Regions from separate parts of the Peribacillus sp. NPDC046944 genome, predicted to be linked through region 2. Evidence: riboswitches for the same ligand, from Rfam matches in the RefSeq annotation. Region 2 holds a riboswitch; the other holds the start of a gene.
What was found. A riboswitch is a leader RNA that binds a small molecule or an ion and turns the genes downstream of it on or off. The one in region 2 is predicted to bind thiamine pyrophosphate.
Positions count from the first base shown of each region.

Region 1: linked by a shared signal. The riboswitch ahead of thiT (energy-coupled thiamine transporter ThiT) and the one ahead of tenA (thiaminase II) in region 2 are both predicted to bind thiamine pyrophosphate.

Region 1 covers NZ_JBNNML010000010.1:74,822-82,092, reverse strand. The annotation lists gene ACQKIC_RS17165 (histidine kinase N-terminal domain-containing protein) at 113-1,222, opposite strand; gene ACQKIC_RS17160 (cation diffusion facilitator family transporter) at 1,446-2,333, opposite strand; TPP riboswitch at 2,584-2,686, shown strand; gene thiT (energy-coupled thiamine transporter ThiT) at 2,785-3,366, shown strand; gene ACQKIC_RS17150 (universal stress protein) at 3,419-3,943, opposite strand; gene ACQKIC_RS17145 (transglycosylase domain-containing protein) at 4,234-6,210, shown strand; gene ACQKIC_RS17140 (hypothetical protein) at 6,390-6,695, opposite strand; gene iadA (beta-aspartyl-peptidase) at 6,872-7,271, shown strand, end outside.
Region 2 covers NZ_JBNNML010000004.1:74,120-81,390, forward strand. The annotation lists gene ACQKIC_RS08595 (aldehyde dehydrogenase family protein) at 1-1,030, opposite strand, end outside; gene ACQKIC_RS08600 (MFS transporter) at 1,315-2,520, shown strand; gene thiE (thiamine phosphate synthase) at 2,559-3,194, opposite strand; gene thiM (hydroxyethylthiazole kinase) at 3,175-3,990, opposite strand; gene thiD (bifunctional hydroxymethylpyrimidine kinase/phosphomethylpyrimidine kinase) at 3,987-4,793, opposite strand; gene thiW (energy coupling factor transporter S component ThiW) at 4,762-5,295, opposite strand; gene tenA (thiaminase II) at 5,296-5,985, opposite strand; TPP riboswitch at 6,091-6,183, opposite strand; TPP riboswitch at 6,252-6,357, opposite strand; SAM riboswitch class I at 6,669-6,772, shown strand; gene ACQKIC_RS08630 (Fur-regulated basic protein FbpA) at 6,871-7,134, shown strand.

The DNA of each region.
Region 1 (7,271 bases), on a different contig from region 2:
TCTGTAGATTTATTCATCACGATTATACAAGTCACCTAATTATAGTATAAGGAACTATCAGGGAATCAGTCAAAAATTACACACTACTTCCCCGTGATTTGGTGACTTTTACTTATGATTTTGTTTTTACGCGTATGGAGAATGTAGTTAAGAAGTCCGTTGAATGACAAGTCAAGGTCCCTTGATGCTTGAGGATGATTTCCTTGCAAACGAATAGTCCCAACCCTGTGCCCCTTTTTTTCGTTGTGATGAAGGGTTCAAAGATGCTAGGAAGCACCTCGGAAGGTATCTTTGGACCGTTATTAGAAATATTCAAGGTTAGGCAACCTGATGCTACCGAACCGGAAATGTCTATGGATGGATTTGGCGTTTCCGTAACTACATCCAGGGCATTCAATATGATATTGAGTAACACTTGCCTGAATTCCTCCTTGGAGCCGGCCAACTGGGCTTCGCCCTCAATATTACAGGAGACGGAAGCATTTACTTCCAAGATGCTAGGGTATAGGAATTCAATCACTTCATCTACCAGGGGGGCGATTGGAAATATTTCAATTTGTGTAGTATCCGTTTCCCTCTTTGAAAGGTTAAGAAATTGTGTAATCCGATAATTAAGCTGATCCAATTCCTTTGAAATGATGTCCAGATACTTAATCTCTGGCTGTTCGGCTTGTAATAATTGAATGAAACCCATGATGGAAGTAAGGGGATTCCGGAACTCATGGACAAAACTTGATGTCATCTGGCCTAAAAGGGTCAAACGGTCTTTATGATTTGGATTGATCAGCTGATATTGCTCCGCAACCTGCTTCGTCTTTAAATCGGTATAACTGGATAAAGCGAAATAAATGAGTTTATCGAAGTACGCATTTATTTGGTGGATAACCGCAGATAGTTCTCCTTTGATGGCTTCGTAAGAGAGAAATTGATCAATGATGATCGATCTTCCGGTAGAGGTTATGGAAAAGAACATATCCATATTCAAATGCTGTTTAACCCGGCCGGCTGAAATCTTTTCCCCTAAATCCTTCAGCATATCATCTATGTTAGTATCTGTATTTTTCAGTTGTTTCATCAGTGAATTTAGAATTTTTTCTATTTCTTCTTCAAAATATTCTATATAGCCATCTGACAAATGCTTTAATCGCTCTTTCCATTCGGTAAGGATAGTAGTTTTATGAGAAGATAGGAAGTGAAGAGTCATTTCTCGATTCAATACCATTTTGCCCTCCATGTGTAGGAAAATGAATTTATCTTACTTAATTATGAATGAATTAGAATATAATTCCAAAATGTAATATATGGTTTTAATAATAACAGATTGAAAGCGTTCTTTAAATACTCATTCATGCGGTAAATGATCGGTAAAAGGGGAAAGGCTTTGTTTATATTAGGTAAACATTGTATTAATAGGGGGTTTACACATATAAAAAAGGCACCGTTCATTATTGACGGGTACCTTTTTTTTGAAATGTATAGGGTTCGATATGGACAATGACATGTTTGATGTCATGTTCCTTTAATAAGTTTTCTTCAACCTTCACTGTAATGTCATGACTTTGGATGACGGTCAAGAGCGGATTGACATGCACGGTTGTTTCAACCAGAATTTCATTCCCATGCATCCGAGCTTTAATTTCACTCATGTCTTTCACCCCATCCGTCAACAGGATGGTTTGACCTATTTGTTGGAGATGCTGTTCATCGAAACCGTCGGTCAAGGAAAGTGAAGCGTCGTGGAAAATATCCCAAGCCGTTTTGCAGATCATCAGACCTACCACTAAAGCCGCAACCGCATCCAACCAGTCTATGCCGATTGTGGTACCGATAATACCTACGAAAGCACCGATACTGACAAGAGCATCAGAACGGTTGTCCTGTGCGACAGCATGGATGGAGGCGCTGTTTATTTTTTTGCTTAAAGCCAAGTTGTAACGATAAACCCCGTACATGAAGATGGCGGAGAATAAAGCGACATAAGCTGTGAACATATTCGGTACAACTGTCGCATCCTGCGAAAAGAATGATTCGATGGCGCTGTATATGACCTGTAATCCGACGGTGATCATAATGAAGGCGGCAACCAGAGACGCTACGGTTTCAGCTCTCAGATGACCGTATGAATGATTATTATCAGGTGGTCGCCTTGATATTTTTAAGCCTATTAATACAGCGACAGAGGCAATGATATCGGTCGTGTTGTTTAAACCATCTGCCCAAAGTCCTTTCGAGTCTCCAAAGTAACCAAACGTTAATTTGAGGGCCGACAAGAATATGTATGCGGCTATACTGATATAGGCGCCCTTTTCAGCAGAAATTGAATGTTTATCCATGTCTTTTCCCCCTCGTGCAAAATAACCTTTATAAAGATATCAAATTGAACCCTAGTGAGTCTATAGAAAAATTGTCGTCTTTATCCATCTAACTTGGCATATGGCATGTGTATTGAGGCCATGTAAAGAAGTTGGCTGGATGAAAAAATATAACCAGTAATAGGGAAAAACGCTCGTGGATATAATCGTGTTATTTACTTGTCAATTAGAGAAACTAGTAGTATATTCTAACCGAGGAACAAAAATTAAATACTTCCACAAGGGGAGCCAAGATGGCTGAGAGTGAACGGTTGAGTTCAGACCCTATGAACCTGTTAGTTAGTACTAGCGTAGGGATGTGGTTTTGGATAGCAATACTGGGCATCCATTACCGCCCTGGTGTTGCTTTTTTGCATGCCGAAAAAGCGACACGGGACTCATGGGCACTTTTGCACGTGGAGAAGGGTGAGAGATGATGAAACATAAAACATTATTCATGACAGAGGTCGCGATTTTTTCTGCATTGGCATTACTGCTGGATATAGTCTCCGGTTTTGTCTTTGCAAGGATATGGCCACAGGGGGGATCGATTTCCATTGCCATGGTACCGATATTCTTAATGGCCTATCGTTGGGGAATCAAGGGCGGAATGGCCACCGGTTTACTATTGGGGCTTTTGCAGATTGCCACTGGTTTGGCATTTCTGGCAACGCCGCTTCAAGGATTTATCGAATATTTCCTTGCTTTTACCGCCGTGGGATTATCCGGGTTGTTCATGAATAAATTTGTGAATAACCGTAAAGGGGGAAAACGGTTAAGAGGGGATATATATGCGGTTTGTGGCATGTTTGTGGGGAGCTTCCTGAGGTTTCTTTGCCATTTTACAGCAGGTATCGTTTTCTTTGGGGAATATGCGCCAGATGGGCAACCAGTCGTCCTCTATTCCTTGATTTACAATGGGACATATATGCTGTTTAGTTTTATTTTATCAGCAATCGTGGTAATGGTGCTCTATTCGGCTGCTTCGAATGTCTTGTTGAAGAAAGCCATCTAAAGACAGACCTTTTAAAAGGGCCGGCTCGATTATGAGCCGGTCCTTTTCTCCATTATTTTGCAATAAATACCGAGCATGGTGCCTGCTTGGCTATGGAACTGCTGGTGCTTCCGAGGAAGAACTTTTCCAGGCCGCTTTTTGCACTGTTGCCGACGATGATTAAATCGGCGTTCGTCCGCTTTGCATAGTCACATATGCTATCCGTGGCATTTCCCTCTAAAATCTCGATATTTCCATTAACCTGGCATTCACTGAGCAACCTCATCATATTGCTTTCAGCCATCCTCACATTGTTTTCATGAACGGTGGGAGTATCGTTCATGTGCATTTGACTTTGTTGTTCTACTTCTGTTACGGGATGCGTTTGTGAAGGGTCGACATAAAATCCTGCTGCCGGTACGAACCCAGGAGCGGATGCACTCTCGAGGATACGGCTTTCACCTTTTGGATTCAGAACTTGAACAATGGTCAATTCAGCTTCCGGAAAGGCCTTTTTTAATGAAGCTCCATATTCCACGGCGCGGTTGCTCTCTTCATTTCCATCATAAGCGGCGACGATACGTTTTAATTGTTTCATCTAAGATCATCTCTCCCCATAATTTGTCATTATAGGTTATATACCCGTTTTTATTGGTTTCATGCCTTTTTCAGGTGTATATTGATTTATAAATGTGGGTAAAGGGTATGGAAAAAGAAAAGACTAGGCATGAAAGGGAGAAATATTGTAGGCACTTTGTATGGAAAAGGATAATGGGAAAAATGTTGTGGAATTTGTTTTCCCTTTTAGCCATTGCAAGAGTTTTCTTTCATAAAAAGGGCAAAATATTTTTAATGGAGCATGTCGCATCTGGGAAAATGGGGGTACAAATGAGAGCGTTATTGAAAATAGGTCTTATAATTATATCAATCATTGTCGTAGTGGGAGCCGGTTTGTTCATATATTTTAAACAAACTGTGGATATAAGCAATCTCCAGGATCAACTTCAGCAACCGACCAAGATTTATGACGAGGATGGGAACTTAGCCAGTACCGTCACGGCTAATAAATCGGAAGGCGTCGCGATAGAGGAGATCCCGGAACATCTCATTCAAGCGGTCGTATCCATTGAGGATCACCGTTTTTATGAACATCATGGCATAGATTATCAAGCGATCATGCGTGCGATGGTGAAAAATGTCAAGGCGAAAAGCGTTGTTGAAGGCGGGAGCACACTTACCCAACAACTTGTAAAAATCACCATGCTTGAATCAGATCGGACCTTGAAAAGAAAGATAGAAGAGTTTTTCATCGCTCAAGAATTGGAACGTACGTATACAAAGGATGAAATTTTAGAAATGTATGTGAATCAAGTTTATTTTGGACATGGAGCATGGGGACTCAAAAAGGCAGCGAACATATATTTTTCAAAAGATGTTTCTGAGTTAACCGTCGCCGAAGGGGCTTTGCTTGCTGGGGTCATTAACTTGCCTTCCAAGCTTGATCCGTACAAAAATCCAGAAGGGGCGGTTAAACGACGGGATTTGGTACTGTCTAGAATGACCGAACACGGATATTTGACCGAAGAGGAAGCGGCTTCTGCCAAAAAGGATGAAGTATCACTACAGTTAGGTGAAGATACAGATCCTTTAAAAGGGAAGTATCCTTATTATATAGACCATGTCCTATCTGAAGCCTCCACCATGTATGGATTGGAGCTCCAGCAATTACTCACTAGGGGCTATAGAATATATACCACATTAGATCAACCGATGCAGCAGGCTGCCGAATCAGTCTATAGCCAGGATGCCAATTTCCCTTCTGGGACAAGCAATGACATATTGGTGCAAAGTGGGACGGTCCTTCTTCATCCTAAAACAGGCGGCATTAAGGCACTTGTTGGGGGGAGGGGCGAGCATCAATTCATGGGATATAATCGGGCGACGCAACTGAAAAGATCTCCTGGTTCGTCGATTAAACCGCTCGCTGTTTATACACCGGCAATTGAAGAAGGATATGAAATGACCGACTCTTTAAAAGACGAGAAGATGGAGTTCGGGAATTATGAACCATCGAATTTGAGCGGCACTTATAAAGGGGAGGTCCCAATGTATGAAGCCGTGATGAATTCCTTGAATGTGCCAACCGTTTGGCTCCTGAATGAAATTGGAATCGACAAGGGGCTGGATGCGCTCAAACGGTTTGGGATTCCTTATGACAAAAAAAATGACCGAAATCTATCGATAGCCTTAGGCGGGATGGATAAAGGGGTGTCCCCACTCCAAATGGCAGGAGCTTATGCGGCGTTTGCAAATGAAGGAAAGCGAAACGAAGCGCATGCCATTATAAAAATAGAAGACACGGATGGGAAAGAAATAGCAGCCTGGAAGGAAAAGAAGACAAAGGTGGCTTCGAAGGATGTCGTCGATAAGATGAATGCGATGCTTCTTGGGACAGTTAACTATGGAACGGCTAAAAATGCCGCGGTCTCTGGCTATGAAATCGCAGGAAAGACAGGATCCACACAGGTCCCGATCGAAGGAATATCAGGTGTGAAGGATCAATGGTTCGTGGGATACACCCCTTCTTTAGTAGGAGCTGTATGGGCTGGCTACGATAAAACGGATAAAGAACATTATTTAACCACTAACAGCAGCCAGGGAAGTACACTCATCTTTCAAAAGATCATGGCTCAGGCCTTACAGAACGAAACGGCTGAATCATTTCATGCAGAAGACATCGGACCATTGATAGCGGAACAGCAGGAAAAGGAAGAAGAAGAGGAAAGGAAGCAATATTGGATTGATAAGGGGAATGAAATCAAGGAGGGGCTTGGTAAGTGGAAAACATGGGATTTTCCTTGGTGATGATTGGGGATATATCCATATTCCCAGTAAATGAAAAAAAGCTGTCATTATTGACAGCTTTTTTTCCCTCATTAAAAGATGAAATTTACAACTAAACCGATTACGACGATAGCCCCGATAATCATTAAAATGGTTCTCATATCTATACACCTCATTTATATGTAATTTTTTTTCGTATATTAAATCCCAACGGTTTGGTTGGAGTGAAATCCTATTTTTTCATCATTTTCTTTACAAATGGCCTGAACCTTTTCCAGCATTGCATGTACATTTTGTCCTTCTAGGATCACTTTCATATCCACACACTCTTGTAGAATGAGAACGAATGATACAAATGTTGAAAGTTTTGTGGCATCGACCATTTTATGATTGCAGATAAAGTAGATGTTTCCTTTGAATTCTTTTGTCACTTGGTATAAGTTCATGATTTGACGCATGGATAATCGTGTATTTGTTTTAATATCAGCAGAAATTACTTTGTTCATGGTTGTTTACTCCTTTAATTTTTATATAATTAAATGCTTGTGCCGTAATACTTATAAGATAGAAAAACTAAGTTAAGTTCTTTTGAATTCATGTAATTGGGTTATGGTGTATATTTACCCGCGTATATCGTTTTGAAACCTATTAGAATATTTAAACTTGGAGGGAGTTTGGCCCTATGCTGACACTGATAAAGAATGGTGAGGTTTATACGCCGGAATACATAGGTAAGAAAGACGTTTTGTTGGTCGGAAAACAAATTGGCTTCATTGAGGATAAAATCGACGTCCCTGCCAATTTCGTTGAAATGCAAGTGATTGACGCGAACGGTCGAATCATTGTACCAGGTTTTATCGATGCACATGTTCATATCATCGGTGGCGGCGGTGAAGGGGGATTCAAAACAAGAACGCCCGAAATTCAGTTGACCGATGCGACGCTAGCCGGTATCACGACATTAGTCGGGGTCATTGGCACGGATGGAACGACAAGGACGATGCCGGACTTGCTTGCTAAAGCGAGGGCCCTAGAAGAAGAAGGGATTAGTTGCTTCGTTCAAACAGGTTCGTACCAAGTCC
Region 2 (7,271 bases):
AAACGAGTGGCCCAATTTGTGTATTAGGATCCAATCCGGCTCCTTGTTTGATCTTTTTAGCGTGACTAGTCATATCAGCCACGACATTATCATAGTGTTTCTTTTGTATATAAACCCGGGAGCCGGCACAGCATACCTGACCCTGATTAAACATGACGCCATTTAAAGCTCCAGGAATGGCTTTGGAGAAGTCGGCATCTGGAAGGATGATGTTAGGTGATTTTCCTCCGAGTTCCAGTGTCACGCGCTTCAATGAATAGGAAGCAGAACGCATGATCATTTTCCCTACTTCAGTAGAACCGGTGAAGGCAATCTTATCAACTTCAGGATGATCGACAAGGGCTTGACCAGCAGTTTCACCGAATCCAGGGACGATATTGACGACACCGTCAGGGAAGCCGGCTTCCGCGATTAGCTCTGCTAAATAAAGGGCAGATAATGGTGTTTGCTCGGCAGGTTTCAAAATGACCGTGCAGCCAGTCGCAAGAGCGGCTCCCAGTTTCCACATCGCCATAAGAAGCGGGAAGTTCCAAGGGATGATTTGACCGACGACGCCTACAGCCTCATGTTTTGTATAGTTGAAGTAATTTCCATTTACCGGAATGGTCTGTCCGACGATTTTAGTCGACCAGCCAGCAAAATATCTCATATGCTCAATGGCTAGAGGGATATCCGCATTTGTAGTTTCACTGATGGGCTTTCCATTGTCCAGTGTTTCTAATTGCGCTAATTCTGTTTTATTTTCTTCCATTAAATCTGCTAGTTTATACATCAACCTGCTACGGTTAGCGGCGCTCATCTTGGACCATGGGCCTTCATCGAATGCTTTTCTTGCGGCTTTAACGGCTAAATTGATATCTTCTTTATCCGCTTCATATACATCTGCGAGTTTCTTGCCTGTTGCGGGGTTGGGAGTGGTAAAGGTCTTCTTCGAGGCACTTTCTACGAATTTTCCATTGATATAGAGCTTTTTAGGACCTTTTAAAAACTTGTCCAGCTTTCCACTTACTTCTAACGTTAGATTGGTCATTGTTTCCCTCCTGAATATAATGATTATATTGGGCAAAACATGATGACTTAATTGATAACGCTTTCATATGCCAATATTTATCATAAAATAAATAGGTGAAATATTCAATCATTACTATTCGACATTTTATTCTTAAATGGAAAAAGGCTTGAAATCAACGTTTTTTCTATTTGAGTAAAGAAAAGTGTCAAGACAGTTGTAAATACTATAGCGAAAAGGAAAATTAATAGGTAATATTAAATAGGAGAATATATTGGTAAGCGATCAGATTTTAGGAGGTTTATATGGAAAACAATGCGAAAGTGATATCGCAGCGTAAACTGCTGGGTGTCGCTGGTTTTGGATGGATGTTTGATGCACTGGATGTCGGGATGCTTTCTTTTATCATCGTTGCATTGAAACAGGATTGGAATTTAACGAGCCAACAGGTCGGTTGGATCGGAAGTATCAATTCTATCGGGATGGCAGTAGGGGCGATTCTCTTTGGAGCGATGGCAGACCGGGTTGGCAGAAAGAATGTCTTTATCATAACCTTATTATTATTTTCGATTGCGAGCGGTCTGTCTGCAGCCGTCAGTACGCTTAGTTTATTCCTGATTTTGCGTTTCTTGATAGGGATGGGGCTCGGGGGAGAGCTACCCGTTGCTTCAACACTCGTTTCTGAAAGCGTCGAGGCAAGTAAAAGGGGACGTGTTGTGGTACTCCTTGAAAGTTTCTGGGCGGTCGGCTGGTTGTTGGCGGCGCTCATCTCTTATTTCATCATTCCTGTATACGGATGGCGTGTGGCTTTGTTATTAAGTGCGGTTCCGGCATTATATGCTCTATATCTACGTTTGAAATTACCCGATTCTCCTAAATATACGGAGCTTGAAAAGAAACAGAGACCGTCTGTGCTGAACAACATGAAAATGGTCTGGCAAAAAGGGCACGCACGTCAGACACTTGTTTTATGGATTCTTTGGTTTTGTGTGGTCTTTTCCTATTACGGCATGTTTTTATGGTTACCAAGTGTCATGGTCATGAAGGGCTTCAGCATGATTCAGAGTTTTGAATATGTATTGATCATGACGTTAGCCCAATTGCCTGGTTATTTCTCTGCTGCGTGGTTGATAGAGAAGATGGGGCGTAAGTTCGTATTGATTACATATTTAATAGGAACGGCAGGTAGTGCATTTTTCTTTGGCTCCGCTGAAGGCTTATCACTCTTGATCGTATCCGGCATGTTCCTATCGTTTTTCAACTTAGGTGCATGGGGGGCGCTTTATGCGTATACACCTGAACAGTATCCAACCGTCATTCGTGGAACCGGGACGGGGTTAGCAGCTGGAGTCGGACGCGTCGGGGGCATTTTGGGGCCGTTGCTTGTCGGGTATCTAGTTGCTGGAGATACAGCGATATCGACCATCTTCACGATTTTTACAATCGCAATTTTAATTGGTGCTGTTGCTGTGGCATTTGGAAAAGAAACGAAGAATACCATTCTTTCATAAAGGAAGGAGGATGACTCGAAATGAGCATCCTCCTTCTATTAATTAGTGAATCTTTTTATAGTGTATGAAAGGAGTGTAGCCACGTCCATTGGATTTTTTGCCTGTGTAATGGCAGAGACGACCGCAGCACCGGCAATTCCACTTTTAGAAAGCCTGTTGATATTATCCGCTGTAATCCCACCGATCGCAACGGCAGGAATCGAGGTACTGTGACAAATTCTCTCCAGTTCCCCTTTTTTCAAAGCAGTTGCGTCTTGTTTCGTTTTTGTCGGGAATACAGAGCCAACACCAATATAGTCAGCGCCATTGTTTTCAGCTTCAAGGGCCTCCTCCAAGGTAGAGACGGATACTCCAATGATCATATTGTCAGGAACAAGGGTCTTGATGATGGGAAGAGGAAGGTCATCCTGCCCAACATGAATTCCATCCGCTCCTACAGCAAGCGCAATATCCACGCGGTCATTAATGATTAACGGAATCGAAAGTTCATCAAGGACCCCTTTTAATAGAGAAGCTTTTTGATAAAAAGTAAGGGAAGATGCCTGCTTTTCTCTAAGTTGGACGGCCGTAACTCCGCCTGAAACCGCCTCGGTGATGATAGTGGTCATGTCCTCGACGGCTAATGATTCTTCCGTGACTAAATAAAGGCTCAAATCAAATGGCACTTTCTTCATGCATTTTCACCTCGTATTTCCATATGGAATCATTCATTCCTGAGATGGCATCGATAATCCGTGTCCGGTATGTCCCTGTGCCATCATTTTTTTCAAGGGTTCTGGCAGCAAGCTCACCAGAGATGCTCATGGTTGAAATTCCTGCGATAGCAGCTGAATAGTAATCCTCCGTAATTCCGCAGAAGACCCCAATCAAGGCCGTCGACATACAGCCGGTGCCGGTCACCTTTGTTAAAAGAGGGCTTCCATTATCGATGATGGACGTACGTGAAGAGTCACTAACGGCATCCTTGGCTCCACTCACGACGACAACACTCTTCAGTTTTCTAGCAGCACGTAGGGATAGTTCTGCATTGCTCATGGAAAGGGGTCCTGAATCGACCCCTCGCGTGACGATATCGCCTCCCATTAGCCGATGGACTTCACTTGCATTGCCGCGAATAATCTGGACAGTGATTGAATCGAGCAGTTCCATCGCTTTCTCTGTTCGGTAAGGGGTGGAACCGACGCCCACAGGATCTAAAATTACGGGTATATGGCAATCGTTCGCTGTTTTCCCGGCAATCGCCATCGCCTCCAAGGGAACATCATCCAGTGTACCTAAGTTAATCACCAGTGCTTGTGCCAGTTTGACCATGTCCGCCACTTCTTTTGGATTGGAAGTCATAACGGGAGAACCACCAATTGCCAGGGTAGCATTGGCACAATCATTTGCAGTAACAAAGTTGGTGATTTGGTGGACGAGTGGTTGTTTCTTTCTCACTCTGCCAAATAAGTCTGCAACGGATGTATTCATGTGAAATCACTCCGTTCCTTTTTATAAAATTGATGGAAATGGTGAACGGGTCCGTGTCCCTTACCGAGTTCTAAGCTATTTCGTATCGCTTCTGAAATATAGATTTTCGCTTGTTCAATGGACGTCGCTAAAGGAAGTCCATTAGCAAGATTAGATGCAATGGCAGAGGAAAGGGTACAGCCAGTTCCATGCGTATTTTTCGTATGAATGCGTTCACCCTTGATCCAAGAGAACTCCTTGCCATCATAAAAGAGATCATTTGGATTTCCTGCTGCATGTCCTCCTTTCAGTAAAACAGCCTTCGGACCCAGTTCCAGAATAGCGGTACATGCCTTATAAAAGTCCTGCTTCGTCCGGATCGGGAATCCGGTAAGGACCTCTGCTTCCGGTATATTCGGCGTGACAAGTGTAGCAAGTGGAAGTAAATCGATTTTTAACGACGAAACGGCCCTCTCATCTAACAGATGGTGTCCACTTTTGGAAATCATGACAGGATCAAGGACGACGATAGCCGGTTTAAATAATTTTATTGAATGGGCGACGGTTTCGACCGTCTCCTTTGATCCAAGCATCCCTATTTTTACTGCGTCGACACGAATGTCTTCAAATACGGCCGCAATTTGATCGGTGATCACAGGGAGATCGATGGGCTGTACAGATCGAACTTCCAAGGTATTCTGTGCCGTAACGGCGGTGATAACAGACATGCCATAAACCCGATGGGCCGAAAATGTTTTTAAATCAGCTTGGATGCCGGCTCCGCCCCCAGAGTCAGATCCGGCGATCGTTAGTGCCCTTTTCATAAAAAAACCCCTTCATATAATGATTTTTTAAGAGAACTTTCAATAAAAGAAAGCCTATAATTGCGCCCGTTAAAGAACTAAGAAGAAAAGCTGGCAGAAAACCAAAAAGTGCCGCTTTTTTTCCCAATAATAAAAGCGCGATCGGATAACAGGCGATGGATCCGAGAATGCCTGTCCCCACTATTTCTCCCAAGCAGGCGTGTCCCATCCTTCTTGTTTTTTGGTAGAGGAAGGCCGCCAGCAGGGCACCAACCATGCTTCCCGGAAATGCAAAAATGGAACCTGTACCTGTCATGTTCCTGATAAGGGATACTAAAAAGGCCTGGGTCACAGCAAAAAGCGGCCCCAACATAACGGCTGTCATGACGTTGGTTACATGTTGAATAGGAAACACCTTCGCAAAACCAACAGGGATGTAAACGAATGAGCTAGTCAGGGTAGTGATGGCCGTGAACAAGCTAGTCAACGTCATTTTCCGTAACAAGTTACCAGTATCTAGCATTTAAAGAGGCCAATCCTGTTCGTTGTGAACCATGTCCCAAAATAAATATTCATATCGGGAGGTCATTAAAAAGTGTTTCTCTAATCTTTTCAATTCCCCCTCAGGCATATCTTCCGTCAGTTCGTCTAACAGCTTGGCCAACCATTTGTGCGCATCTGCGAATTCGGGGGATGCATACGATTGAATCCAAGCGATATAACGATTTGTTTCTAGTGCTGGACCATTTTGTTCTTTTAATAACGAGCCAATTTCATAGTAATCCCAGGCACAAGGAAGTAAGCAGGCAATAAGGTCGGCTAAAGTTCCATGATGGGCAGCATTGAGCATATAACCTGTATAGGCAAGGGTAATCGGAGTTGGTTCGGTATTTTCCAATTCCTCAGAACTAATTCCGAACTCCTTGCAGTAGCTCCTATGCAAATCCATTTCTACCTGTAGAGTCTCATTTAAAATACTCGCAAATTTGGTCATGATCTCAAGGTTAGTGGCCTTGATGGTCCCTAAGGCAAAAAGCTTGGCATAATCCATAAGATAGATATAGTCCTGCTTTAAGTAATAGGCGAATTTCTTTTCTGATAGTGTCCCGTCTCCAATTGCTTGAACGAAAGGATGAGTATGATTCTTTTTCCAAATTTCTTTTGAACGTTCGTGAAGTCTAGCACTGAAAGTTTTCATTTGGGTTTTCGCCATGATTTTTCCCCCTTATAATTCATTCACATACAAAGGAGGGGAGTGTCCAAAAATGAAGAACAGCCGCTTTCATATAGAAAGCGGCTGTTCTAGGAATGTACGAATCCCTTTTTCAACCTGCTTTCCTCCGCTGGTATGACCAGATCAGGTACAAAGGGTTTGATTCTCAGCCTATTAATGGCTCCCCTAGCAGTTTATTATTCAATTAAACGAAAACCCCGTTCCTGAAAACGGAACGGGGCAGATGGATGAAGTCAAATATACGACGACGATATCATCCACTTTCCTCCGCCGGCATCACCCGGATCAGGTTCAAAGGGTCCGGAACATCATTCCATCTCAGTCTTTTAGAAGACTCCCCTAGTGGTATTTCGTATGTGATTATTGTCATCATATCAGATAAAAAGGAAAATGCAACCTTTGAATCCAATAGAATTTTATGAGTATCTTGTGGCGTGAAAGGGGTAGTAGGATAAAATCCCCATTGGCAAATGGAGCATACCTAACCCACGGTCAATTGGAGGAAAATATAGTTATTAGCAAAATAGGGATATGGTCTTACCTTGTGCTAAAAGGGCACACGGAAAAATAATATAAAAATTAAAAATTAAAAATTATTTGAATGCAATTGACTTATCCTTGCAAGTGGGATAAAATCATGTCAAAATCATTTATATTCTGTATTCTTATCCAGAGAGGTGGAGGGACTTGGCCCTATGAAACCTCGGCAACAGACCCATCGGGGAACTGTGCTTCTTCCAACAAGCAATCGCTTGGAAGATAAGAAGAGACGAACGGACCTCTGTCGACCTCTTCTTGGATTAGAAGGGGTTTTTATTTTTGTCAAATAGGGTTTAAGAATCCCGTACAACAGGTATATATATTTTGGCTTTAGCAAAGCCTATAAGATTAGGGGCATTATATGTGGAAAATATGAATAAAAGGAAAGGGGCCATTCATATGGCAGAGTTTTTCGAGAAAAAAGAACAGAGGAGAGCATTGTTGATAGAAGAACTATTATCAAATGGTGTATACAAAACCTCTGATGAAAAGCATCTCTATGATGCTCCATTAAAAGCTCTTGAAGATGAATATAAGATTGTTATAGATAAATCAGGTAATGAGTCACCTCCAGAGTGCATGACTTAGTTAACCTATAGTGAACAATCAAAGAGAAAAAGCATTTGCTGTGTAAAGGCAAATGCTTTTTCTCTTTGAACTGACATAAAAAGTACAAAATAGAAAAATATAATGGGTATTTTGTCACATTTCACTAGTGAAATAAC